3 regions of the Pseudactinotalea sp. Z1739 genome follow, and region 3 is predicted to be linked to each of the others. Evidence: riboswitches for the same ligand, from Rfam matches in the RefSeq annotation. Region 3 holds a riboswitch; each other region holds the start of a gene.
The links. Region 3 has a riboswitch for cyclic di-AMP ahead of ACO0LV_RS17340 (C40 family peptidase). Riboswitches for the same ligand answer to the same signal wherever they lie in the genome.
Positions count from the first base shown of each region.

Region 1: linked by a shared signal. The riboswitch ahead of ACO0LV_RS08055 (C40 family peptidase) and the one ahead of ACO0LV_RS17340 (C40 family peptidase) in region 3 are both predicted to bind cyclic di-AMP.
Region 2: linked by a shared signal. The riboswitch ahead of ACO0LV_RS07825 (LysM peptidoglycan-binding domain-containing protein) and the one ahead of ACO0LV_RS17340 (C40 family peptidase) in region 3 are both predicted to bind cyclic di-AMP.

Region 1 is NZ_JBMPQA010000005.1:60,954-68,838, reverse strand. Features, by position in the region: gene ddaH (dimethylargininase) at 1-156, shown strand, start outside; gene rocD (ornithine--oxo-acid transaminase) at 189-1,391, shown strand; gene ACO0LV_RS08060 (universal stress protein) at 1,819-2,766, opposite strand; gene ACO0LV_RS08055 (C40 family peptidase) at 2,994-3,848, opposite strand; cyclic di-AMP (ydaO/yuaA leader) riboswitch at 3,848-4,017, opposite strand; gene ACO0LV_RS08050 (iron dependent repressor, metal binding and dimerization domain protein) at 4,387-5,079, opposite strand; gene serC (phosphoserine transaminase) at 5,258-6,370, shown strand; gene ACO0LV_RS08040 (MFS transporter) at 6,534-7,865, opposite strand; gene ACO0LV_RS08035 (MarR family winged helix-turn-helix transcriptional regulator) at 7,862-7,885, opposite strand, start outside.
Region 2 is NZ_JBMPQA010000005.1:12,619-20,503, forward strand. Features, by position in the region: gene ACO0LV_RS07820 (MFS transporter) at 1-1,015, shown strand, start outside; cyclic di-AMP (ydaO/yuaA leader) riboswitch at 2,145-2,294, shown strand; gene ACO0LV_RS07825 (LysM peptidoglycan-binding domain-containing protein) at 2,296-3,291, shown strand; gene ACO0LV_RS07830 (serine hydrolase domain-containing protein) at 3,551-5,590, shown strand; gene ACO0LV_RS07835 (enolase C-terminal domain-like protein) at 5,767-7,116, shown strand; gene ACO0LV_RS07840 (L-rhamnose mutarotase) at 7,113-7,436, shown strand; gene ACO0LV_RS07845 (aldo/keto reductase) at 7,433-7,885, shown strand, end outside.
Region 3 is NZ_JBMPQA010000016.1:77,499-85,383, reverse strand. Features, by position in the region: gene ACO0LV_RS17360 (hypothetical protein) at 1-56, shown strand, start outside; gene ACO0LV_RS17355 (acetolactate synthase large subunit) at 82-1,770, shown strand; gene ACO0LV_RS17350 (response regulator) at 2,003-2,722, shown strand; gene ACO0LV_RS17345 (ATP-binding protein) at 2,719-3,849, shown strand; gene ACO0LV_RS17340 (C40 family peptidase) at 3,961-4,620, opposite strand; cyclic di-AMP (ydaO/yuaA leader) riboswitch at 4,795-4,943, opposite strand; gene ACO0LV_RS17335 (four-helix bundle copper-binding protein) at 5,176-5,577, shown strand; gene ACO0LV_RS17330 (CueP family metal-binding protein) at 5,799-6,374, shown strand; gene ACO0LV_RS17325 (heparan-alpha-glucosaminide N-acetyltransferase domain-containing protein) at 6,513-7,586, shown strand; gene ccsB (c-type cytochrome biogenesis protein CcsB) at 7,662-7,885, opposite strand, start outside.

The DNA of each region.
Region 1 (7,885 bases), on a different contig from region 3:
GACACCTCCGAACTACTCAAGGGCGGTGGCGGCGCCAAGTGCTGCACCCTGATCCTGCGGAGTTCAACCAAGGCCGACGACGACGCAGCCGCGAGCGCACTACCCGCCCTGGGCGCCCTGCGCCCGGGTGAGGCCGACGACGGCGCAGCCCAGTGATTCCCGCGAGTCACCGACGAGGAGGTCGCACGATGACGAACAACCCCCGCACCACGAACGCACCCGGACCGCTGGCGCCGAACTATCACCCGCTGGAGGTGGAGCTGGCCACCGCCGAGGGCGCGATGGTCACCGACACCAGCGGCCGGGAGTACCTGGACTGCCTGGCCGGGTACTCGGCGCTGAACTTCGGTCACCGCCACCCGCACCTGGTCCGGGCCGCCAAGGACCAGTTGGACCGGCTCACCCTGACCTCCAGGGCGGTGAGCCATGAGCATCTGGAGCGGTTCGCCGGCGCGGTCACGGAGTTGACCGGCACCGAGATGCTGCTCCCGATGAACACCGGCGCCGAGGCGGTGGAGACCGCGATCAAGACCGCCCGCAAGTGGGGGTATGAGGCCAAGGGCGTGCCGGCCGACCGGGCCGAGATCATCGTGGCCGACGGCGCCTTCCACGGCCGCACCACCACGATCATCTCCGCCTCCACCGACCCGGCTGCCCGGGAAGGATTCGGTCCCTACACCCCGGGCTTCGTCGTCGTGCCCTACGGTGACGCCGCCTCGGTGCGCGCGGCGATCACGCCGGACACCGTGGCCGTGCTGCTGGAGCCGGTCCAAGGCGAGAACGGGGTGATCATCCCACCGGAGGGCTACCTGGAGCAGGTGCGCGCGGCGTGCGATGAGACGAACACACTGCTGGTGCTCGATGAGATCCAGTCCGGCCTCGGCCGCACCGGGGCCACCCTCACCCAGGAGCTGTTCGGCGTGCGCGCGGACCTGACCACGCTGGGCAAGGCCCTCGGTGGTGGAATCGTGCCGGTCTCTGCGGTGGTGGGCCGGGCCGATGTGCTCGGTGTGATGACCGCCGGTACGCACGGGTCCACCTTCGGCGGCAACCCGTTGGCGTGTGCGGTGGGGATCGCGGTGACGGAACTGCTGGCCACGGGTGAGTTCGAGGCCCGGGCACGCGACCTCGGTCCGAGGCTGGAGGGCCCGGCCAAGGATCTGGTTGCCGACGGGCTGGCCACCGACGCCCGGGTGATCGGCTTGTGGATGGGCCTGGACGTGGTGTCTCTGTCCGGGCGTGAGGTCAGTGAGCGGCTGGCCGCCGAGGGCATCCTGGCCAAGGAGACCCACGACAACACCATCCGCTTCGCCCCGCCGCTGACGGTGACCGAGTCGGACCTGGACCGCCTCATGGACACCCTGGGCCGGGTGCTGCGCAGCGCCCGGTAGCCGCCCCGCCGCCACCCCCACCGCCGAGGGCGAGCCTCCCAGCCGAAGGCGAGTCTCCCAAGGCTCGCCCTCGCCGCTCACGCTCGCCCTCGCCGCCGCGGGGCGGGTTGGGGTGGGATGGACGTATGGGCGCTCGCCCTCGCCGCCGCGGGGACCACCTGGGGGCGCTGCGGGGGCCACCTGGGGACGCCGCGGGGGGTGGGGCGGGGGCGCAACGGTGGCCACCTGGGCGCCGCCGCCACCGAGGGCGAGCCTCCCAGCCGAAGGCGAGTCTCCCAAGGCTCGCCCTCGCCGCTCACGCTCGCCCTCGCCGCCGCGGGGCGGGTTGGGGGTGGGGTGGGGGTGGGGGCGCAACGGTGGCCACCTGGGCACCGTGGGGGGCCGCTGGGGGGCCGGGTGGGCGCCGTGGGGATGGCGGGTTGGTGGCTTAGTGCCGGCGCCGCTTCCAGTTGAAGGCGTGGTCCTCGGGATCGTCGGTGCTGCTGGTGGGCACCACCATGACCGGGCAACGGGAGTGATGCAGCACCGTCTGGGACGTGGAGCCCAGCAGCATCCCGGTGAAGCCGCCGCGGCCGCGCGAGCCGACCACCACCAGGTCCACCGCGGTGGAGAACTCCGACAGCAGCGCCGCCCCGGTGCCATCCAGGGCGTGCCGACGCACCTGCACCGAACGACCCTGACTGGCCCGGTCCACCGTCACGTCCAGGCCGGTCTTGACGTCGGCCAGCAGGGTCTCCCGGTCCACCCCGGAGGGCAGCCAGCCCAGCAGCCCGGCGCCGGCGCCCATCGGCACACCGACCACGGCGGTCAGTTCCGCCTCCCACCGTTCGGCCTCGTCGATGGCCACGTTCAGGGCGAGTTTGGCCGAGTCCGACCCGTCCACGCCCACCACGATCCGGCGCACCGGCAACGGCAGACCGGCGTCGTCGTCGTCCTCGCCCTCCCGGTGCGGCACCACCACGGTGGGGCAGTGGGAGTGGGCCGGTAGCGCCGAGGAGACGGTGCCCAGGATCCGTTCGGCGAATCCGGACCGGCCCCGGGTGCCGACGACGGCGAGGCGCACCTGGGCGGACAGGTCCACCAACACTCCGGCCGCGTCGCCGGTCTCCAGGGCGCTGGTCACCTGCACACCCACGCCCTCACAGCGGGTGAGGGCCTCGTCCAGGACCGCTTGCGCGCCGTCGCGGATGGCGGTGTCGTCCAGGGTGGCATACCCGCCGTCGATGGTTCCGGCGGCGAAGGTGGGCAGCGCGTAGGCACACACCAGGTGAAGGTTCCAACCCGACTTTCCGGCGTGGGCCAACGCCCAGTCCAGTGCGTTCAGGCTGGCGGCCGATCCGTCGACTCCGACGAGGATCGTGGGTTCGCGTTCCATACCGGTCTACCCCCCTTTTTTGGGCTGATCTTGACCATTGTGCTACAAGCCTGACGGTTGCGGGGCATGTCGCCGGAAAATCTTATACCTGTCTCATCGGAGTTGTTCATCGGTGCCTGTGCCAGCACCTCTCCGCACGGGCACGCAGGTACACGACGCACCGGTGCGCACAGCACAACGGCCCGCCCCGATGCGGGACGAGCCGTTGTGAGTGGTGCGTGTGCCGGTCAGCCCATCACACGGATGAACGTGGGGCTCGAGTTCCAGATCGGGCCCTCGTGCAGCGGTGAACTGGGGTTGCGGGCCGCGATGTGCTGGCCGTTGCCGGTGTAGATGCCTATGTGTCCGGGCCACCAGACCAGGTCACCGGGCCGCGCCTCAGAAGCCGAGACCACACGGCCGGCGTTGCGCTGGGCCGAGGACGACCGGGGCAGGGAGACACCGAACTGGGCGTACACGTAGGCGGTGAAGCCGGAGCAGTCGAACCCGGCCGGAGTGCTACCGCCGTACACGTACGGGGTGCCCGTGTACCGGCGGGCCAGGTTCACCACGGCAGAGCCGGAACCGGACGCGGGGGCGGCGCTCTGAGTGGATTCGCTCGCCGGCTCCTCGGCCTGCTGCGTCTGCGGCTCCTCCGCCTGCTGCGTCTCCTCCTGAGCAGGAGCGGCGGTGCGGTTGCCGGTGCGGGCCGCCGGGGCGGTGGCCGCGGTGGGCCGCTGAGTGGTCGCCGCCGGCGGGGGCGGTGGGGGCGGGGGTGGTGGCGGGGCCTCGGAACTCACCACGGCCGCGGTGAAGGACCAGTCGGTGTCGGCGTCGACCGAGATGGTCGGCGAGGTGCTGACGGAGTCGCGGTCACCATCGAGCACCACGTTGGCCAGCGAACCGAGGCCGGAAGCGGAGTTGGACACCTGGGGGGCAGCGGCCGCGGTGGATGCGCCCATGGTCAGCGCCAGTCCGGAGGAAGCAACTACGGCCAGTGCACGACGACCGGTGGTGCCGGCCACTGTGGTGCCAAAAGCGGTCAGGGGGGTGGAGGGCCGGCACGCTGCGCGGTGGCGGGCTCCGGTTGTGCGTTGAGTCAAAATCTTCTCCACGCGCCTACGGGGTGAGCTGTCGGGTTCGGGTTGGAGATTCACCCGGTCTTACCTGGCGAACCAGGTGGGACTTCACCCCGAGGTGCTCGCGCACCAAAGGTTGGGTCCCCCGTCCCTGTCAATTGCGTCTGTCGGGACCTGCTGGCGGTGACAGGGTTCGGCGCCGCCTGCGGGTACTCATCGATGGAGGGGACGACGAGCACGGCTGACGTTACCCGACGCACCCGGCAAAAGTCACATTCCGGTCACAATTGGTTCTGTGAAATGGTTCACAGGATCTATCCCTGGCGCCTACGTCCCCAGAAAATGGCGGAATTCCGCGGCAACGGCGCGATCGACGAGACGCTGTGTCATCGCCACAATGTGGACTGCGCCACATGCTGGGCTCCGCTCTCGTGACCCGCCCGGCGAGCGCGCGGGCTGCGGCTGTGCTAGATCCACGGCACCGAGCACCTGCCGGCGGGCCCTCCGGCGCCCGTCCCGAACGCACGCGGGCGTCACACGGACACCCGCTACGGGCACCGGATCACCCCGGCTCGGCGGCGCTGACGAACAGGTGCCCCACGGTGTCCTCGGTGAGTTCCAGGCTCTGCCCGTTCACGGTCAGGTCTACCGCTGCGCCGTCGGTCTGGGCGCGGAAGCCCACCCCGGGCACCAACCCGACGCGCTCGAACTCGGTCAGCAGCTCCACATCCACCTGCAGCGGCTCCCCGATCCGCACCAGCGTGTAGTGGGCCGGATCGGCGGTGACAGCGGTGCTCAGGGACGTACCGGGCAGTTCGGCGACACCGGCGACGGGCTGCCCGATCTCGGCGGGGCCGGGGATGGTGTTGCCGTAGGGATCCTCCCGCGGGCGCTCGAGCAGTTCGAGCAACTGCTGCTCCACCCGCTCGCTCATCACGTGCTCCCACCGGCAGGCCTCTTCGTGCACGTAGGGCCAGTCGAGTTTGATCACGTCGGTCAGCAGCCGTTCGGCCAGGCGGTGCTTGCGCATCACCTGGGTGGCCCGCCGCAGGCCCTCATCGGTCAGTTCCAGGTGCCGGTCACCGGAGACCACCATCAGGCCGTCCCGTTCCATGCGCGCCACCGTCTGGGACACGGTGGGCCCGGAGTGACCCAGACGCTCCGCGATCCGGGCGCGCAGGGGCACCACGCCGTCCTCGATCAGTTCGAACACGGTCTTGAGATACATCTCCGTGGTGTCGATCAGGTCGCTCACGTGCCTGCCCCTTGGTGGTCGCCGCATTCCTCCTGTCAGCCTAGTGCCCGGCGTCCGGCTCCGGACCGGGTGCGCCGCACGTCCTGCGCGCCCTGCCACGACTCTCCCGGCCCCGGACCGGCCGGCCGCGCGCCGCAGCGCTCCTGGCGAGGCCGGCGGACCTGCGATGATCGTGCCCATGAACGATCCCGCGATCGCCATCCCGGCCTCGATCCGTCCCGCGGACGGCCGGTTCGGCTCCGGTCCCGCGCGCATCAGGCCGGAGCAGAGCCAGGCGCTGGCCGCCCTGGGCACCACGCTGCTGGGCACCTCCCACCGTCAGCCCCCGGTGCGCTCCCTGGTCGGCCGCGTCCGGGAGGGTCTCGCGGCCCTGTTCGCCCTGCCCGAGGGGTACGAGGTGGCCCTGGGCAACGGGGGTGCCTCGATGTTCTGGGACGCGGCCACCTTCGGGCTGATCCGCACCCGCTCCCAGCACGTCCGGGCCGGGGAGTTCGGCGCCAAGTTCGCCGCCGCCGCGAGCGGCGCACCGTTCCTGGCCGACCCGCAGATCCTCACCGCCGAACCCGGCAGCACCCGCTCCCCCGAGGCCGTCGCGGGGATCGATGCCTACTGCTGGGTCCACAACGAGACCTCCACCGGCACACTCACCCCGGTCAGAAGGGTCGACGACGACGGTGCCCTGATGCTCGTCGACGGCACCTCGGCCGCGGGTGGGGTGGAGGTGGACGTGAGCCAGACCGACGCCTACTACTTCGCCCCGCAGAAGGCCCTGGGCTCCGACGGCGGCCTGTGGCTGGCCCTGTTGTCCCCGGCCGCGATCGAGCGGATCGAGGAACTTGGTCAGCGCTGGGCGCCGGTGTCGTTGTCCCTTCCCGCGGCGCTGGCCAACTCCCGGCAGGACCAGACCGTGAACACCCCGGGGATCGCCACCCTGGTGCTGTTGGCCGAGCAGGTCGACTGGTTGAACGACCAGGGCGGCCTGGACTTCGCCGCGGCGCGCACCGCGCAGTCCTCCCAGTTGCTGTACCGGTGGGCGGCCGAGCGTGACTTCGCCACCCCCTTCGTGGCCGAGCCGGCACACCGGTCGCCGGTGGTGGTCACGATCGACTTCGAGGAGAGCGTCGATGCCGCGGTGCTGGCGAGGGTGCTCCGCAACAACGGCATCGTCGACACCGAGCCCTACCGCAAACTCGGGCGCAACCAGTTGCGGATCGGCACCTACCCTTCGGTGACCCCCGACGATGCCGCAGCGCTGACCGCCTGCCTGGATTACGTCGTCGAGCGTCTCTAGTCGCTCCGCTCCAGTCCGCACCTTCGCTGACGTACGTGGGCGCCGGCCGCGCGCTCGGCAAAGTGGCCCAGGTCCGCTGACCCGGCGCTCCCGCGGGAGCGCCGGGAGGCTGGGGGCGGTGCTGGTCAGCCGGCCGGGCAGGCGGCGCCGGGCAGCCGGCCGGTCAGGCGGCGCTGCCGGCGTTCACGCCCTCTTGGGTCCTGAGTTCCTCGCGGGCACGCGCAGCGTCGAGTTGCTCGTGACGGTTCTGCACCAACAGGTGCGGACGCTGCCGGAGGCGGTAACGCACCCGCACGTCCTCCCGCTTCACGGTCCACAGAGCGGCGATCCCCGCCACCAGGATTGCGGCGATCGCACCGATGCCGATCGCCCAGCGGGCGCCCCAGTTCTCCGCGATCCAACCCACCACCGGCCCGCCGATCGGGTTCCCGGCGAAGAAGACCACCAGGTACAGGCTCATCACCCGGCCGCGCACGTTGGGGTCGGTGGTGATCTGGATGGCGGCGTTGGCCGAGGTGAGCATGGTCAGGGAGAAGTAGCCCACCGGGATCGCGCTGAGGGCGAAGAGTTCGTAGGTGGGCATCAGGGCCATGGCCCCGGAACTGATCCCGAACCCGAAGGCCGCGCCCAGCACCAGGCGCAGCCGCGGGCGCTGGCGTCGGGCGGCCATCAACGCACCGGCCAGGGATCCGATCGCCAGGATCGACCCGAGCACCCCGTACTCCCCCGCCCCCATGCCGAACTCGTCGTGGGCCATCACCGCCGAGGTCATCTGGAACTTCAGGCCCAGACCACCGATCACGAACACCACGATCATGATCGTGATGATGTCGCTGCGCCCGCGCACGTAGCGCAGGCCCTCGCGCAGTTGCCCCTTGGCTCGCACGGGGCGGTCGCGGCGCTGCAGCAGCTCGGACTTCATCGCCAGCATCGCCCCGATGGTGGCGGCGAAGGTGAGCGCGTTGAGCATGAACACCCAGCCGGTGCCCACCACCGCGATCAGCAGGCCGGCGACGCCGGGGCCCACCAGGCGGGCGGCGTTGAAGGAGGCGGAGTTCAGCGCCACCGCGTTGGCCAGGGAGGACGTGGGCACGATGTCGGAGACGAACACCTGCCGGGCAGGGGCGTCGAAGGCGCTGAGCACACCCAGGGCCAGTGCGAAGAAGTACACGTGCCACACCTGGGCGGTACCCAGCAGCACCAGGGCGCCCAGGGCCAGGGCGAGCACGCCCATCGCGGCCTGGGTCATCATCAGCATCTTGCGCCGGTCCACCCGGTCGGCGATCAGCCCGGCGAAGGGGCTGATGAACACAATCGGGAGGAACTGCAGGCCGGTGACGATTCCGACGTGGATCGCCGAGCCTTCGGGCAGCACGGCAAGGACCAGCCAGTCCTGGGCCACCCGCTGCATCCAGGTGCCCACGTTGGCGACCAGGGCGCCGATGAACCAGATTCGGTAGTTGTACAGGCGGAGTGAGGCGAATATCGAGCTCACTGGTTGTAGAGCCTCCTGAG
Region 2 (7,885 bases), on a different contig from region 3:
CGCGAAGGTGGGGGACCGTCCGGCGATGGTGGGGGCCTCCGGACTGGCGGTGCTCGCGCTGGCTGGGCTGGCGTTGGCGCCGAACTTGGTCACATTGGCCATCGGCGTGCTGCTGGTGGGGGCTTGTGATGCCGTCTACGGCCTGGCACGCCAGTCCTACCTGACCGCGGTGATCCACCCGCTGCGCCGGGCCCGGGCCCTGTCCACCCTGGGCGGGGTGGCCCGGATCGGATTATTCCTGGGCCCCTTCGTGGGTGCCCTGGCGATGGCAGGTTCGGAGGAACCATCCCGGTCCTACTGGGTGGGGGTGGTGACCTCCCTGGCCGCGGCCGTCGTCGTCGTCAGTGTTCGTGACCCGGCCAAGGACCTACCGCACACCGCCGCACCCAAGGGCGGGCGCATGGCTGTGCGGGCGGTGTTGCGCCAGCACCAGCGCGTCTTCGTCACCCTCGGGGTGGCGGTGCTGGGGGTGAGCGCAGTGCGTGGGGCGCGCAACACGGTGCTGCCGGTGTGGACCGAGTCCCTCGGGTTCGACCCCTCGACGACGTCACTGGTGTTCGGGCTGTCCGGCGCGATCGACATGCTGCTGTTCTACCCGGCGGGCAAGGTGATGGACCGGTTCGGGCGGCTGTGGGTGGCGATCCCCTCGATGGCGGTGATGGGCCTGGCGATGCTGCTGTTACCGCTCACCTCCACGCTGGTGGGGGTGTCGGTGGTGGCAATGGTGCTGGGGTTCGGCAACGGCATCGGCTCGGGGATCCTGATGACCCTGGGCGCCGATACCGCCCCACCGGGCCAGCGCGCCCAGTTCCTGGGGATCTGGCGACTGTTCGCCGACACCGGGGGAGCGGCCGGGCCCTTGGTGGTCTCGGCCGGCGCGGCGCTCGGATCGCTGGCCGCCGGGATCGTCTCGATGGGGGTGCTCTCGGGCGCCGTGATTGCGGCGCTGGGGCTGTGGGTGCCGCGGTGGTCGGTGCATGCCAATGCGCGGACGCGGCGGGAGGCGGGGGTGTGAGGGTCGTGTTGTTCGTGCGGACGCCTGCGATGTCGACTACGGGCTTGCGCGCCAGTCTCGCCCGCTTGCCTCACTGCGATGATCCCCCCGTTGCGGCGCCACGGCAGCGGTCGCGATTCAACAACAACATGCCAACCGTGGGCTGTAGTTTAAGTTTAGGCACCCTGCTAAACCTAAACTTATGATCGATTCGCGCGACTCGATTCACTTCCAGCCGGGCACCGAACTTATCGTGGACCGCAACCGAACGGAGATGGCCGTAGAACGTTGCCTCGAGGCAATCCGCCATGGCAGTTTGCCGGATGCAGCCGAGCGCCAACGAGTGGATGTCAAGGAAGAAGCGGGCCGGCGGGGTTCGGGCGCCTTAACGCGTGCGATTTGCAAGTACCTCTGCCTCAACCTCCCGTTTCACGTCAGCGTATGTCTCAGCGGCACGCCGGTAGACAGCGGAGCGCGCCTCTCTAGCCATGCTCGCCCGGCGCCCCGGCCGGAGGGGGGAGGCTCGTGGTCGTTTTGAGCGCGCCACGGCGCGCCTCGTTCGGCTCTTGTGCTGATGACCTCGCCACGCAACTCATCGGCAGAGGAGCGGAGTTGCTTTTCGATCGCCTCTGCATCCACTTTCTCGCCTGCGGTCCTATATGCGAGGGGTGTTGTCTTCACGGCGTGTGTCACGGCCGATGTCGACCCGTCGTCCCCTGAGGAGGGGGCCATGGACCCGGCGCGGCAGAAGACCATAACTAACTCACGCCAAAAGCTATGACGATGAAGCGATGACGCGATAGTTCATGACTTTGCCACTACCGCCGGAGCAACTCGGACCAGGGCGGAGCTCTTGCCAACTTGCGGCACCGCCGTCGTGCTTTGCCCTTCCAGGCCCTGCCCAGGGATCGACGCGGGCTCCGCGATCCGGCGACCGGGTGGAGCGATGAGGGTCGTCCTACAGCCCGTCGTGCTCGGCGGGCATCGGCGGGTCGCGGACGGGGGCTTCTGAACCGAGTCCCCGGCGCCGCTCCGTGACCTAATTGTGACTTATGTTACCGAACCGTGACATTGCTTCGCGAGCGGGTTACGGTCGCGGCACTTCCGAACCTGGAAGTCCGTGGGCGGACGCCGAACTCTGCCACCGCCCGCGGTCCATTAGCCGCCATGGCAGGGGCGGGGGACCCATGAAGACGGGACCGGCGTGCTGGTCCCTGGGGTGAAGTCTGGCCACGGCCAGGCCGGGTGTTTATCCGACCCGAACCCGACAGCTAACCCCGAAGGCAACCGGAGAAAACACCATGACACTACACAGCACCGCACGCGCGCGGCACCGAGCCGACGTGCGTCCCACCACCTTCCTCTCCGACCTGCCGGTGGGAAAGGTGGCCCGTCGCGGCACGGCCGGTGTGGCCACCGCGGGCCTGGCCTTCGGGCTGGCGATGCCCGCAGCCAGCGCCGACCCGGACGAGACCTACACCGTGAACGCCGGTGACACCGTCGGCAATATCGCCGCCGAACATGGCGCCAGCATCCAGGGGATCATCGACGCAAACGGCCTTCGCTCCGATGCGCGGATCTTCCCCGGTGACGAACTCACCATCCCCACCAGTACGGCATCGTCCAGTGCTGGTGGCGCCACCCACACCGTGAGTGCCGGTGACACCGTCGCGGCTATCGCGGCGCGGTACGGCGCCGGCGTTCAGGCGATCATCGACGCCAACGGCCTGGGTGCTGACGCGCTGATCTTCCCTGGGGACGAGCTCACCATCCCCGGTGGGTCGGGATCGTCGTCGGGGTCGGGATCGGCGTCAACGTCGGGATCGGGCTCGGGATCGGCTTCAGCCTCCGGGTCGGGCTCGGCGTCAACGGCGGGCTCGGGATCGGCTTCCGTGCAGCGGGGGACCGACACGGCCTCCCGTGACGGCCAGCGCTCCGCTGCGCCCTCCCCGCAGGCCAGCGCCTCTGGCAGTGCGATCGTCAACATCGCCCGCCAGTTCGTGGGCACCCCGTACGTGTGGGGTGGGTCCAGCCCGGCCGGATTCGACTGCTCCGGGTTCACCTCCTACGTGTACGCCCAGGCCGGCATCGACCTGCCGCGTAACTCCGGGGCCCAGCGCAGCGCCGGCCAGGTGGTCTCCGCCAGCCAGGCCCAGCCCGGGGACCTGGTGTGGTGGCCGGGGCACATCGGTATCTACACCGGCAACGGCAACCACATCGCCGCCCGTAACCCCGGCACCGCGCTGCACGAGAGCAAGATCTGGCGGGCCAACCCGACCTTCATCCGGGTGGCCTGACCGGCTCACGGACTCAACTGCCGCGTGCGACCCATCGGCCCGCCCCGAACTTCGGGGCGGGCCGATGCGTTTGCAGACCGGGCTGCTCGCCCATGATCAGGCGACTCCAGGGACGAAGCCAGCATTGGTCGGCTGAGGGGGTGGCTTCAGCCGATTGATGCTGACTTCGGGGGTGGGTTGATGTCGGCGGCCCATAGGGTCAGGGCTCGTGGGAACTCACTCAGCACGTACAGGCCACGGCCCGCCTGGCACGCCGGCCATGGCACCGCCTGCCGGAGCACCTCAGCGCCGCCGGCGGCCGTGGATCGCCGCGAGCATCGGCGTCGTCCTCGCTGCGGTCCTGGCCGGGTGTGCCGCCCTGCAGGGCGCCCCGGTGAACCCGCCACCGGCTCCCGCGGCCGCTCCGTCAGCGGCCGACGCGGCCGCGTCACTGACCGCTGTGGACACAGAGGCCTGGCTGGACGGTTTCCTGCCGGCAGCGTTGGAACGGGAGGGCGTGGCCGGGGCAGCGGTCTCGGTGGTCCACGAGGGCGAGGTGGTCACCGAACGTGGCTACGGCTACGCCGACACCGGCGCCGGCTCCGGTACCGGCTCCGGCTCCGACGACCCTGCCTCGGCGCCGCAGCCGGTCGAGGCCCAGCGCACGCTGTTCCGAGTCGGATCGATCAGCAAGGTGGTGGTGGGCATCGCCGTCATGCAACTGGTCGAGGAGGGGGCCGTGAGCCTGGATCACCCGGTCGCCGACTACATCGACCTCGACATCCCCACCACCTACGACGAACCGATCACACTGCGCCACCTGCTGTCCCACACCGCCGGCTTCGAAGAACGCCTGGCCGGTGTTTTCCTCGACCCAGCCGGCGACGTCCCGCCACTGCGCGAGGTGCTCGCCGACCCGCCGCGGCAGATCTACGCCCCCGGTACCACACCGTCGTACACCAATTACAGCAATGCACTGGCCGGCTACGTCGTGGAACGCGTGAGCGGGATGAACTTCGCCGACTACGCCGCCGAGCACGTCTTCACCCCGGCCGGGATGTCCACCGCGACCTTCGCCCAACCGCTGCCCACCGAACTGGCCGAGCAGATGTCCGGCGGCTACCCGCACCTGCGCGCCGAGCCGGCACCCTTCGAACTGGTCGGCCTCGCCCCCGCCGGGGCGATGAGCGCCACGACTGCGGACATGAGCGCACTCATGCTCACCCTGCTGGCGGCCGAGGACGGTGACCCCGGCTCCCAGGTGCTGTCACCGGAGTCGCTGCGCACCATGGCCGAGCCGGCGTTCGGCGCCGACACCCTCGGCGGGCTAGCCGGCGGGCCGCGCACCGGCCTGGGGCTGTATGAACTGGACCGCAACGGCCAGCGCATCGTGGGCCACGGCGGGGACACCTACGTCTTCCACGCCGAGATGCAGATCTACCCCGAGACCGGCACCGGGATCTACATCGGACTGAACAGTTCCGGGGTGGGTCCGATGTCCACCGCCGTGATCCGCGATCAACTCGTGTACGGGTTCACCGACCGGTACTTCCCCGACACCCGCACCGCTCCGGAGCCGACGGCCACCGCCGCGGAGCACGCGCAGGTGCTCGCCGGGTCCTACATGACCACCCGGGGGGTGCAGAGCAACTTCGTGCGGGTGTACTCCGCGCTCGTACCGGTCACGATCAGCGCGACCGGCGACGGCACCCTCACCATGGACGCGTTGGTGGATGCCTCCGGGTCGCCGCGGGTGCTGGTGGAAGTGGAGCCGTGGGTGTGGCAGGAGGTCGGCGGGCAGCAACGCCTCGGCGCCGACGTCGTCGATGGGCAGGTGCGGGCCGTGGGGCTGCACCCGGCGATCGCGTTGGAGCCGCTGCCGGCAACGTTGGCGCTGGTGCCGTGGGTGCTGGTGGGGACCTCGGTGGTGCTGGTGGTCGGGCTGCTCGGCCGCCCGGTGGCGGCGCTGGTGCGCCGGCGCTACCGGGGCCGCCTGCAGACCTCGCGAGAGGACCGGTGGCTGCGGCTGGCGTGCACGGTCGGTGCGGCGGTGGCCTTGCTCGCGGTGGGCCTGTGGGCGGTGGTGGCCGCGATGCTGATGGGCTCCGGTGGCGCCCCGGCCCTGCTGATCCGGGTGGCGCAGTTGCTGACCCTGGTGGCGGTGTTGGCGGTGATCCCGGCCGGGATGCGTTTGGTGGGTTCGCTGCGCCGGCGGCGCTGGTGGTCTGCGGGCAGCGCGGCGTTCTTCTCCCTGGCCTTCGCCGGCCTGGGTTACGTGGCGGTGGTGGGCCGGTTGCTGAGCCTGGACATCACCTACTGAGGAGTGGTTTGAAACTTCTGCGGCCAAGCCTGAACCGCTAGACATCCGATCTTTTGGTGTGGGTTGGTGGCGATCTTCTGGGACCGTCCCCGTTTGCCGTGTCGAACCTGTGCTATACATCCTATGTCTAGGATCTCTGCACGCGTGCCACCCATCTCGAAAGGACATCGCCTGCCATGGGCACCATCACGGCCCTTGAGTCGCGGGACGTTCGATTCCCCACTTCCCGTCAACTGCACGGCTCCGATGCGATGAACCCGGATCCGGACTACTCCGCCGCCTACCTCACTCTGCGGACCGATGAGACCCTGCCCGGTGGTGAACCACTGGCCGGCCACGGTTTCGTCTTCACCATCGGCCGCGGCAACGATGTACAGACTGCGGCACTCGCAGCCCTGGCCGATCACGTCCGGGGCCTGGATGTCGACGCGGTGTGCGAGGACCTCAGCCTGGTGCCCCGCCGGCTCACCGAAGACTCCCAACTGCGGTGGCTGGGACCGGAGAAGGGCGTCATCCACATGGCAGTCGGCGCCGTGGTGAACGCCGTGTGGGACCTGGCCGCCCGCCGAGCCGGCAAGCCGTTGTGGCGCTTCATCGCCGAACTGTCGCCCGAGCAACTCGTGGCGTGCATCGATTGGCGCTACCTGGAGGATGCGCTCACCCCCGGTGAGGCTCTGGACATGCTGCAGGAGAAGGTAGCGGGACGGGCTGCGCGCACCGATGAGTTACTCGCCGAGGGCTACCCCGCCTACACCACCACACCCGGGTGGCTCGGCTACTCCGATGAGAAGTTGACGCGGTTGTGCCGCGAAGCGGTGGCCGATGGCTACCGCACGGTGAAACTCAAGGTCGGTCAGTCCCTCGACGAGGACATCCGCCGGCTCTCCCTGGCCCGGGAGGCGCTCGGCCCGGACGTGCATCTGGCGGTGGACGCCAACCAACGGTGGGGTGTGCACGAGGCGGTGCGGTGGATGACCGCGTTGGCGCCTTATGACCTGGCCTGGATCGAAGAGCCGACCAGCCCCGACGACGTGCTCGCCCACGCCGCGATCCGCCGGCAGATCCCGGTTCCGGTCTCCACCGGAGAGCACGCCCAGAACCGGATCATCTTCAAGCAACTGATGCAGGCCGAGGCGGTGGACCTGATCCAGATCGACGCTGCCCGGGTGGGCGGGGTCAACGAGAACCTGGCGATCCTGTTGCTGGCGCAGAAGTTCGGGGTGCGGGTCTTCCCCCATGCCGGCGGTGTAGGCCTGTGCGAACTCGTGCAACACCTGGCGATGGCCGATTACGTGGCGATCTCCGGGACGAAGGAGGACCGTGCGATCGAGTACGTCGATCACCTGCACGAGCACTTCGAGGATCCGGTCATCATCCGCGACGGGCGCTACCTGGCACCCAGCGCCCCGGGCATGAGCGCCCGGATGAGAGACTCCTCGGTGCACGCCCACCTGTACCCCGGCGGTGCGGTGTGGCTGGAGGAGGACGAGCACAGCAACGCGGAGCGGGAGGCAGCACAGGCATGAGGGTCGCCGTTCACACGAAACTCAAAGCGGGCGCCGAGCAGGCCTACGACGAGGCGCATCGGGAGGTGCCGGCCGAACTGGTCGCAGCGATGCGGGCCAACGGGGTGCACGACTGGCGCATCTGGCGCAGCGGACTCGACGTGTTCCAGGTCATCGAGTGCGACGACTATGCCGCACTGCTGACAGCGCTGCGCGACCTGCCGGTGAACATCGCCTGGCAGGAGCGCATGGGCCAGATGCAGGACGTCACCCACGACTACTCCGCTGACGGCGCAGATGACGGCCTGCCGATGGTGTGGAACATCAAGGACGTCCCGTGAGCGTGGTCTTCGGTGCGGCATCCATCGCCGGGCTCTACCGGCCGGTCAGCCGCGATGACGCGTTGGCCACTCTCGAGGAGGCGTGGAACCGGGGCATCCGTGCCTTCGACACCGCCCCGCACTACGGGGTGGGCCAATCGGAGACGTTGCTCGGTGAGTTCCTGCAGGACAAACCACGCGACTCCTACACCCTGTCCACGAAGGTAGGACGGCTCCTGTACGAGGACCCCGACGCCCAGGACGGCACCGACGGGTTCTTCGGGGTGCCCAAGCGCTCCCGGATCCGGGACTACACCCGCGACGGCGTGCTGCGTTCCCTGGAGGACTCCCTCCAGCGCCTGGGCCTGGACCGGGTGGACAGCCTCTTCGTGCACGATCCCGAAGACCACATGGACGCTGCCCTAGACCAGGCGGCGCCGGCGCTGGCTCAGTTGCGCGACGACGGGGTG
Region 3 (7,885 bases):
TGCAGCAGGCCCATGACTGCCACTTCCACAGCCTCACCACCCTGCAACTCACCTGACGAAGCCAAGGAGGACAGCCGCATCATGCCCAACACACACACCGCATCAGACCTGCTGGTCAAAGCTCTCGAGAACGAAGGCGTCGAGCGCATCTTCGGAATACCGGGCGAAGAGAACCTCGACCTCCTCGAAGCGATCCGCCGCTCTGGTATCGAACTGATACTGACCCGCCACGAGCAGGCAGCCGCCTTCATGGCCGCCACCCACGGACGCCTGACCGGCCGTCCCGGGGTGTGCCTGACCACCCTCGGCCCAGGAGCGCTCAACCTCTCCACCGGCGCGGCATACGCGCTGCTCGGTGCGATGCCTATGGTCATGATCACCGGGCAAAAGAGCATCCTCACCGCCGCGCAGGCACGGTTCCAGATCGTCGACACGATCGCCGCGATGACACCCGTGACCAAGATGACCAAGCAGATAATCTCGCCTCCCACCATCCCCACCGTGATCCGAGAGGCCTTCCGAGTCGCACAGGCCGAACGACCCGGCCCGGTCCACCTCGAACTTCCCGAGGATCTCGCCGCCGCCACCGCACCTCAGGTCGATCTCATCCCGCCCACCCCTGCGACTCTTCCCGTCGCCAGCCTCGACGTGATCGCCGCAGCCGCGGACGTGATCTCGGGCGCCAGGCGCCCCTTGATCATGCTCGGTGCTGCCGCCGCCAGGCCACGATGCACCCACGCCCTGTCGGAGTTCGTTGCGCGCATGCGGATCCCGTTCTTCACCACGCAGATGGGTAAGGGCACCGTCTCCGGGTGCACCGACCTCTACCTGGGCACCGCGGCCCTGACCGAGGGCGACTACCTGCACGAGGCCATCGACCAGGCCGACGTGATCATCACCATCGGCCACGACACCGTCGAAAAACCCCCGTTCACCATGCACTCCCGCGGGCAGACCATCGTTCATCTCGACTACCAGCCCGCCACCATCGAAGAGGTCTATGTCCCGCAGGTCGAGGTCATCGGCGACCTCCACCACACCCTGCACGCCCTCACAGACCGGCTGGATGGCAAGGTGCCCCACGCCCAAGCGCTGCTCCCGCTGCGTGAAGGCATCCTCGCGAACGTCGCCGACCGGGCGACCGAAGATCGGCTGACCCCGCAGCGCATCGTGCACGAGGTCCGTCAGGTCATGCCGGATGACGGCATCGTCGCCCTGGATAACGGGATGTACAAAATCTGGTTCGCCAGGAACTACCGCACCATCACAGCGAACACGCTTCTGCTCGACAACGCACTAGCCGCAATGGGAGCCGGACTGCCGTCTGCGATCATGGCCTCGCTCCTGCACCCGGGCCGTCGCGTGATGGCCGTCTGCGGCGATGGCGGGTTCATGATGAACAGTCAAGAACTCGAAACCGCCGTGCGGCTCGGCCTCAACCTCGTCGTCGTGATCCTCGAAGACCACGCCTACGGCATGATCCGCTGGAAGCAAGCCGTCGACGGGTTCACCGACTACGGAATGACGTTCGACAACCCAGACTTCGTCGCCTATGCACAGGCCTACAGCGCGACCGGCACCCACGTCACCGACGCTGCACAACTCGGCCCCGCCCTGGAGCACGCATTCACACAGGGCGGAGTGCAACTCCTCGCCGTGCCCGTGGACTACTCCGAGAACACCAGGGTCCTCATCGACGAACTACAGCACGAAACCGCAACCCATCAAGACACGGCCGATAGGCCTGTCCATCACACGACACGATCGTGAACCCGCACTGATCTCCTGAACCTGGCAGGACGGACCTGATCCTGGCCGCGGTCGCCGTGTCCCCTTCCGTTTGTGGCGGAGGCCTGGCAGATCTACATCCTCATCTTCCTGCTCCAGTTGGCATCGGCGACGTTCACTCCAGCCTTCCAGGCCGTCATCGCCTCGGTGCTGCCCGAGGATGGTGGGGACACTCACGCTTTTAGTGACGGTCTACTTGGTTCACTATGGAGTCATGACTTCACTTGCTCATTCGGAAGTGAACCTGCCCCGGGTTCTGGTCGTCGATGACGAAGCCCCCTTGGCGCGATTGGTTGCGAACTATCTGGAGCGCGATGGCTTCGAGGTCCAGACCTGCGGGGACGGTGATGACGCGGTACAGCGTGCGCAGCAGTGGCGCCCTGGGGTGATGCTGCTGGACCTTGGTCTGCCTGGCCTCGATGGCATCGAGGTGTGCCGGAGGGTGCGGGTGTTTTCTGATTGCTACATCATCATGCTCACCGCTCGCGTGGAGGAGGTAGACAAACTTATCGGCCTGTCGGTGGGCGCCGATGATTATGTGACCAAGCCGTTCAGCGCGCGTGAACTCGTGGCACGGGTGCGGGCGATGCTGCGTCGTCCGCGGCAGAACTCACCGGGCCACCATGGCGCAGTGGCGTCGTTCGGGCCATTGACCGTTGACGCTCTGGGGCGGGAAGTGTTCCTCGACGGAAAGAGTGTCCAATTGACGCGCACTGAGTTCGACGTCCTGGCAGCGCTGGCGGGGCGCCCGGACATGGTCTTTTCCCGGCGCCAACTCATCGAGACGGTGTGGGGGCCCAATTGGGTGGGCGATGACAACCTTGTCGATGTTCACATCGGGCATCTGCGGCGCAAACTCGGCGACAAGGCATCCGCGCCGAGGTTCGTCCGCACTGTGCGGGGGGTCGGCTACCGAATGGGAACGGGATCATGACCAAGCGGCCGCGAAAACAGTGGGGGCTGGGTGCTCGGCTCCTGGCAGCGATCGTCGCGGTCCTCTTGGTGGCCGCCGGGACAGCATGGGCTGTGGCCTCGGTGATCGGGCCAATGCTCTTCCACGATCACATGCTCATGGCCGAGCCCGCTGACTCCGAGGTCGTGGCGCACGCAAGGCAAGCCTTCACCACGGCATGGACCCTGTCTCTGTCCCTGGCGCTCCTCGTCGCTCTCCTGACGTCAGTGCTGGTCAGCATTTTCCTTACTCGACGCATCACCATGGCGTTAGAACGCCTCCGCCAAGCAGCAGCGAAGGTCGCCAGCGGTGACTACAACGCCCATGTGCCAGCGGTCCGCATGGGTGCGCAGTTCGATGACCTCGCCGGCGCGTTCAACACCATGGCCACCGACCTTGGTGGGATCGAACAGACCCGCACTCGCATGTTGGGCGACCTGGCTCATGAATTGCGCACCCCGGTGGCGACGCTGGATGGCTACCTCGAAGGGATTGTGGACGGTGTCGTGCCGGCTGATGAACCGACCATAGTCATGCTGCGTGAGCAGGTGGCACGACTTGCCCGTCTGGCCCAGGACATGGCCCTGGTGACTGCCGCTAGCGAGGGACGCTTAGAAATGCGATGGCAGCTGGTGCGGGTCGGTGACCTGCTCGAAGACGCCGCAGCACAGGCAAGCGTGAAGTGCACTAGCAAGGACATTGACCTGGCGATCGTGGCCACAAGGTCAGAACGCCAGGCGGTCATCACCGCCGACCCTGACCGGCTCGGGCAGGTCTTGACAAATTTGCTGGACAACGCCGTGCGGCACACCCCCAAGGGAGGTCAGGTCCAGTTGGGCGCCGACCGGATTGGATCGCGCCTGCGTTTGTGGGTGCAGGACAATGGCAGCGGAATAGCCGCCGAGCATCTGCCCCACCTGTTCGAGCGCTTCTACCGTGCCGATGCTGCTCGTGACCGCGCGCACGGAGGGTCGGGGATCGGCCTTGCCATCAGCCACTCCATCGCCCAGGCCCATGCGGGCAGTGTGAGAGCGGACAGCGCGGGGCTTGGCCACGGCGCGGTGTTCACTATCGAACTGCCGTTAAGTCGTCAGCATTCACAGGCTTGATATCAACTCCAATGGGCACCTCAAGGGATGCGTCCTCGTCGGCACCCACAGCACGAGCATCGGCCCGCCCCTGGGGCAGGGCGGGCCGATGCAGAGTGCTGAGATCTGCGCTCAGAGCACGCGGATGAACGTGGGGTTGTTATGGAAGATGGGTCCCTCGTACAGCGCGGTGCCGGGGTTTCGGGCGGCGATGTTGTTGCCATTGCCGGTGTAGATGCCCACGTGACCGGGCCACGCCACCAGATCACCCGGCTGGGCTTCGGCTGCCGAGACAATGCGTCCGGCACCCGCCTGGGCACCGGATGTCCGAGGCAGACTTACCCCGAATTGGGCGAAGACATAGGCGGTGAAGCCCGAGCAATCAAAACCCGCCGGGGTAGAGCCGCCCCACACATACGGGGTGCCTACATAGCGTCGGGCGACGTCCACGACCGCAGAACCGGAAGAGGTGCTTGCGACCTGCTCGCTGGACCCGCCCGAGCCTTCCCCGGCCTGCTCCTCGGCCTGCTGCTCCGGCTGTTGAGCCGGCTGCTCGGTGCGCTGCCCGGTGCGGGAGGCCGGGGCGGCGTCCTGGGTGGGGCGCTGCGGCGCGGTGATGACCGGCTCTGGCGGCGGGGGAGGGGGCGGGGCTTCGGAGGAGACCTCGGCGGCGGCGAAGTCCCAGGCGATGTCTGCATCGACCGAGACGGTCGGTGAGGTGGTCACCTTGTCGAGGTCGGCGTCGAGCACCACGTTGGCCAGGGAGCCAACGCCGGAACTCGAACTCGACACCTGGGGGAGGGCTACAGCGCTGGAGGCGCCCATGGTGAGCGCCAAGCCGGAGGAGGCAAAGACGGCCAGCGCCCGTCTGCCGGTGGTCCCAGTGACTGCGTGACCAAGAACGGTCAGTGGGGTGGAGGGGCGGCAGGCCGCACGGTGTCGGGCGCCGGTTGTTGGTTCAGTCAATTCGATTCTCCAAGTCGCCTACGAGGTCAGCTGTCGGGTTCGGGTTGGAGATTCACCCGGTCTCACCTGGCTTCCCAGGCGGGACTTCACCCCTAGGTGCTCGCGCACCGACGGTTGGGTCCCCCGCCCCTGCCCGGCGTTTAATCGATGACCACGGTGCGGTGGCAGGGTTCGGCGTCCGCTTGTGGGCTTCCCGCACGGCGCGGGGAGCAAGAGTGACAGTACCTACCGCAAATCCTCAGATCACGGTTTGATCACGGGATTACCGGAATACTTCATCAAACCTTCATCGTCACACCCCGCCTCGCCGGCTGCATGCCTGCCGCTGCTGTCGTAACGTCGAGAGCCAATGCTGTGATGGTTATCGAAACGGGAGCGACAATGAGAACCGCAGAGATGATGGATGCCCACCCTGCCCAGATCACTCTGGACCGGGATCTACTGGCCCGAACGATCGATGCCCTCGTGGCCTGTTCCCAGGCGTGTACCGCCTGCGCAGACGCTTGTCTGAGCGAGGAAATGGTTGCCGAGTTGCGCACGTGCATACGTACCAACCTGGACTGCGCCGACATCTGCGATGCCACGGCCCGCATGCTGTCCCGACAAACCGGTCATGACGCTAACCTCATCCGTGCTCAGTTGCAGGCCTGCGCCCAGGCTTGTCAGTCCTGCGGCGATGAGTGCGCCCGTCACGCACAGGCCCATGACCATTGCCGCATCTGCGCAGAGGCGTGCCGAGCCTGCGAGGAAGCCTGCAACGAACTCCTCGCCACCATCAGTTGACAGGGCTACTTGCGCCCGCGCCGGCCCAGAACGGCCTGCTGGGGCGATTCAAATAGGCGCCGCAGGAAGGCTCCGCCTGGGTCCGGGACGAAAGACCTAAACTCTCGGCAGCAGCAGTTGCCTACGATGACCCAGTTGATCGGCAAGAATCCTTGGTAAGTATGACCTGCTGCCGTGCTGGTCAGAAGATGCGCCGGGACTGATAGGACAGGTGGAAGAACGTGAAAAGAATTGCGGCGATCGTCGGGGCGCTGGTGCTGATCCTCGCCGGCTGCTCCTCGGCGGATCCGGCCTCCGAGCCAACCACCGAGGGTGATGAAGCCGAGTTCCTCGCCACCCATGACCTGGCCGGCATGGAGGTCGCGGAGATGATCGACCACCTCGATCGACTCGGTGGGCCCGAACGCCCCACCGACTACATGGCCTCCATCCGAGCCGATGAACTGATGTTCTCCGATGGGCAGCAAGAACTTACCCTGCCCATGCCCGAGGACCGTTTCTACCTCTCCGTAGCCCCCTACGTGAACCAGACTCACGAGTGCTTCTACCACAGCCTGACCACATGCCAGGGTGAGCTGACCGACGAGGACCTCCAGGTGCGGATCCTCGACGATGCAACAGGCGAGGTGCTCATCGATGAAGAGGTGACGACCTATGCGAACGGCTTCGCCGGCTTCTGGTTGCCGCGCGATGTCCAGGGCACCATTGAGGTTCACTATGACGGCCTGACCGGGTCAGCCGACTTCTCCACCACCGACGAGGGCGCGACCTGCCTCACCACCCTCCAACTGACGTAGGAACGCCCGGGCCGGCCGCGGAGGGGCTCAGAGGGCCTCGCACCTAGTCGGCCCAGGGTCCCTTCACCGGGTCGACATGACACTTGGATGGGCGCGGTCACAACCTGTGCCAGGGCGGAGCAGCAGGATGGCGCATCGGTGAGCGCGGCGCACACGGCAGGCGCCTCCCCGGATGCCAGCGCACCCCATGGCCGGGTCACCGGGCTGGACGCGGCACGGGCGCTGGCCATCGTGGGCATGGTCGCGGTCAACATCGGTCCGCTGTATGACGACGGCATTGCTGGGCTCGTCATGCGGTTGCCGCACGGGCGGGCCTCATTGTTGTTCGTGCTGCTGGCCGGGATCGGGTACTCGTTGCTGACCCGGCGAGCCCGTGACGGTGGCGCGCTGCCGTGGGGGCAGGTGTTGTGGCGGACGGTTCTGCTGAGCCTGATCGGGTTGAGTACTCAGTTAGCGGGTCATGGCTCTGATGTCATCCTGACCACCTATGCGGTGCTCTTCCTCGTGGGACTGGTGGTGGTGCGGGCACCGTCCGGGCTGCTGCTGACCGCCTCGATCGTGGCAGTTGCCGCTGGGCCACTGGTGTGGCTGGGTGTCCAACTGCGAACCGGTGAGGTCTTCGACCGCGAGCCTGCCACGATGCTGGACGCGCCGGGGCAGATCGTGGCCTCGACACTGCTGACCGGGCCCTACCCGGTGATCACCTGGCTCGCGCCGTTCCTATTCGGGATGTGGCTAGGCCGGTTGCGGCTGCACGACCGGTGGGTCCAGATACGGCTGACTGTGGCGGCAGTGGTGCTGACCTTGATTGCCGAACTCGGCTCCCGGGTGCTGGAAGTGTTCCTGGGGCGGCCCGGTAGAGAGCCGGCTGTGGACTGGTTCCTCTCGGCGGCGGCGCATTCGCAGATGCCGTTGTGGCTGATCCGGGGCAGCGCCTCGGCCGTGGCGGTGCTGGCCCTGACACTATTGGTGCTGCCTTACCTGGGCCGCTTTGGTTGGCCGCTGGTGGCCACGGGGCAGTTGGCGCTGACGGTGTATGTGGTCCACTTGTTCGCCATCGCGCAGGTGGTGCGTCCCGGGCCGCAGACCGCCCAGGACGGTCTGGCCATCACCGCGGTGATGGCACTGGTGCTGGTAGGAGCGGCGGTGGCCTGGCGGCACTTCTTCTCCCGCGGCCCACTGGAGGCAGCGTTGCGGCTGTGGCGCCGGTGACGAACTGGCCCCTCGTCACTGACCCGCCATGTCACCGCCATTGGCCCCTACCCGACGAACGCAGTTGTTGCCCGCTCAGACCCCGGCGTAGGAGTGCAGGGAGTTGATGAAAATGTTCACGCCGTAGTAGTTGAACATCAGTGCCGCGAACCCGGCCAGGGAGAAGTAGGCGAAGGCCTTCTTGCTCCAGCCGGTGGTCAGCCGCACGTGGCAGTATGCGGCATAGATGATCCACACCATCAGCGAGACGACCTCCTTGGGGTCCCAGCCCCACGCCCGGCCCCAGGCGTACTCGGCCC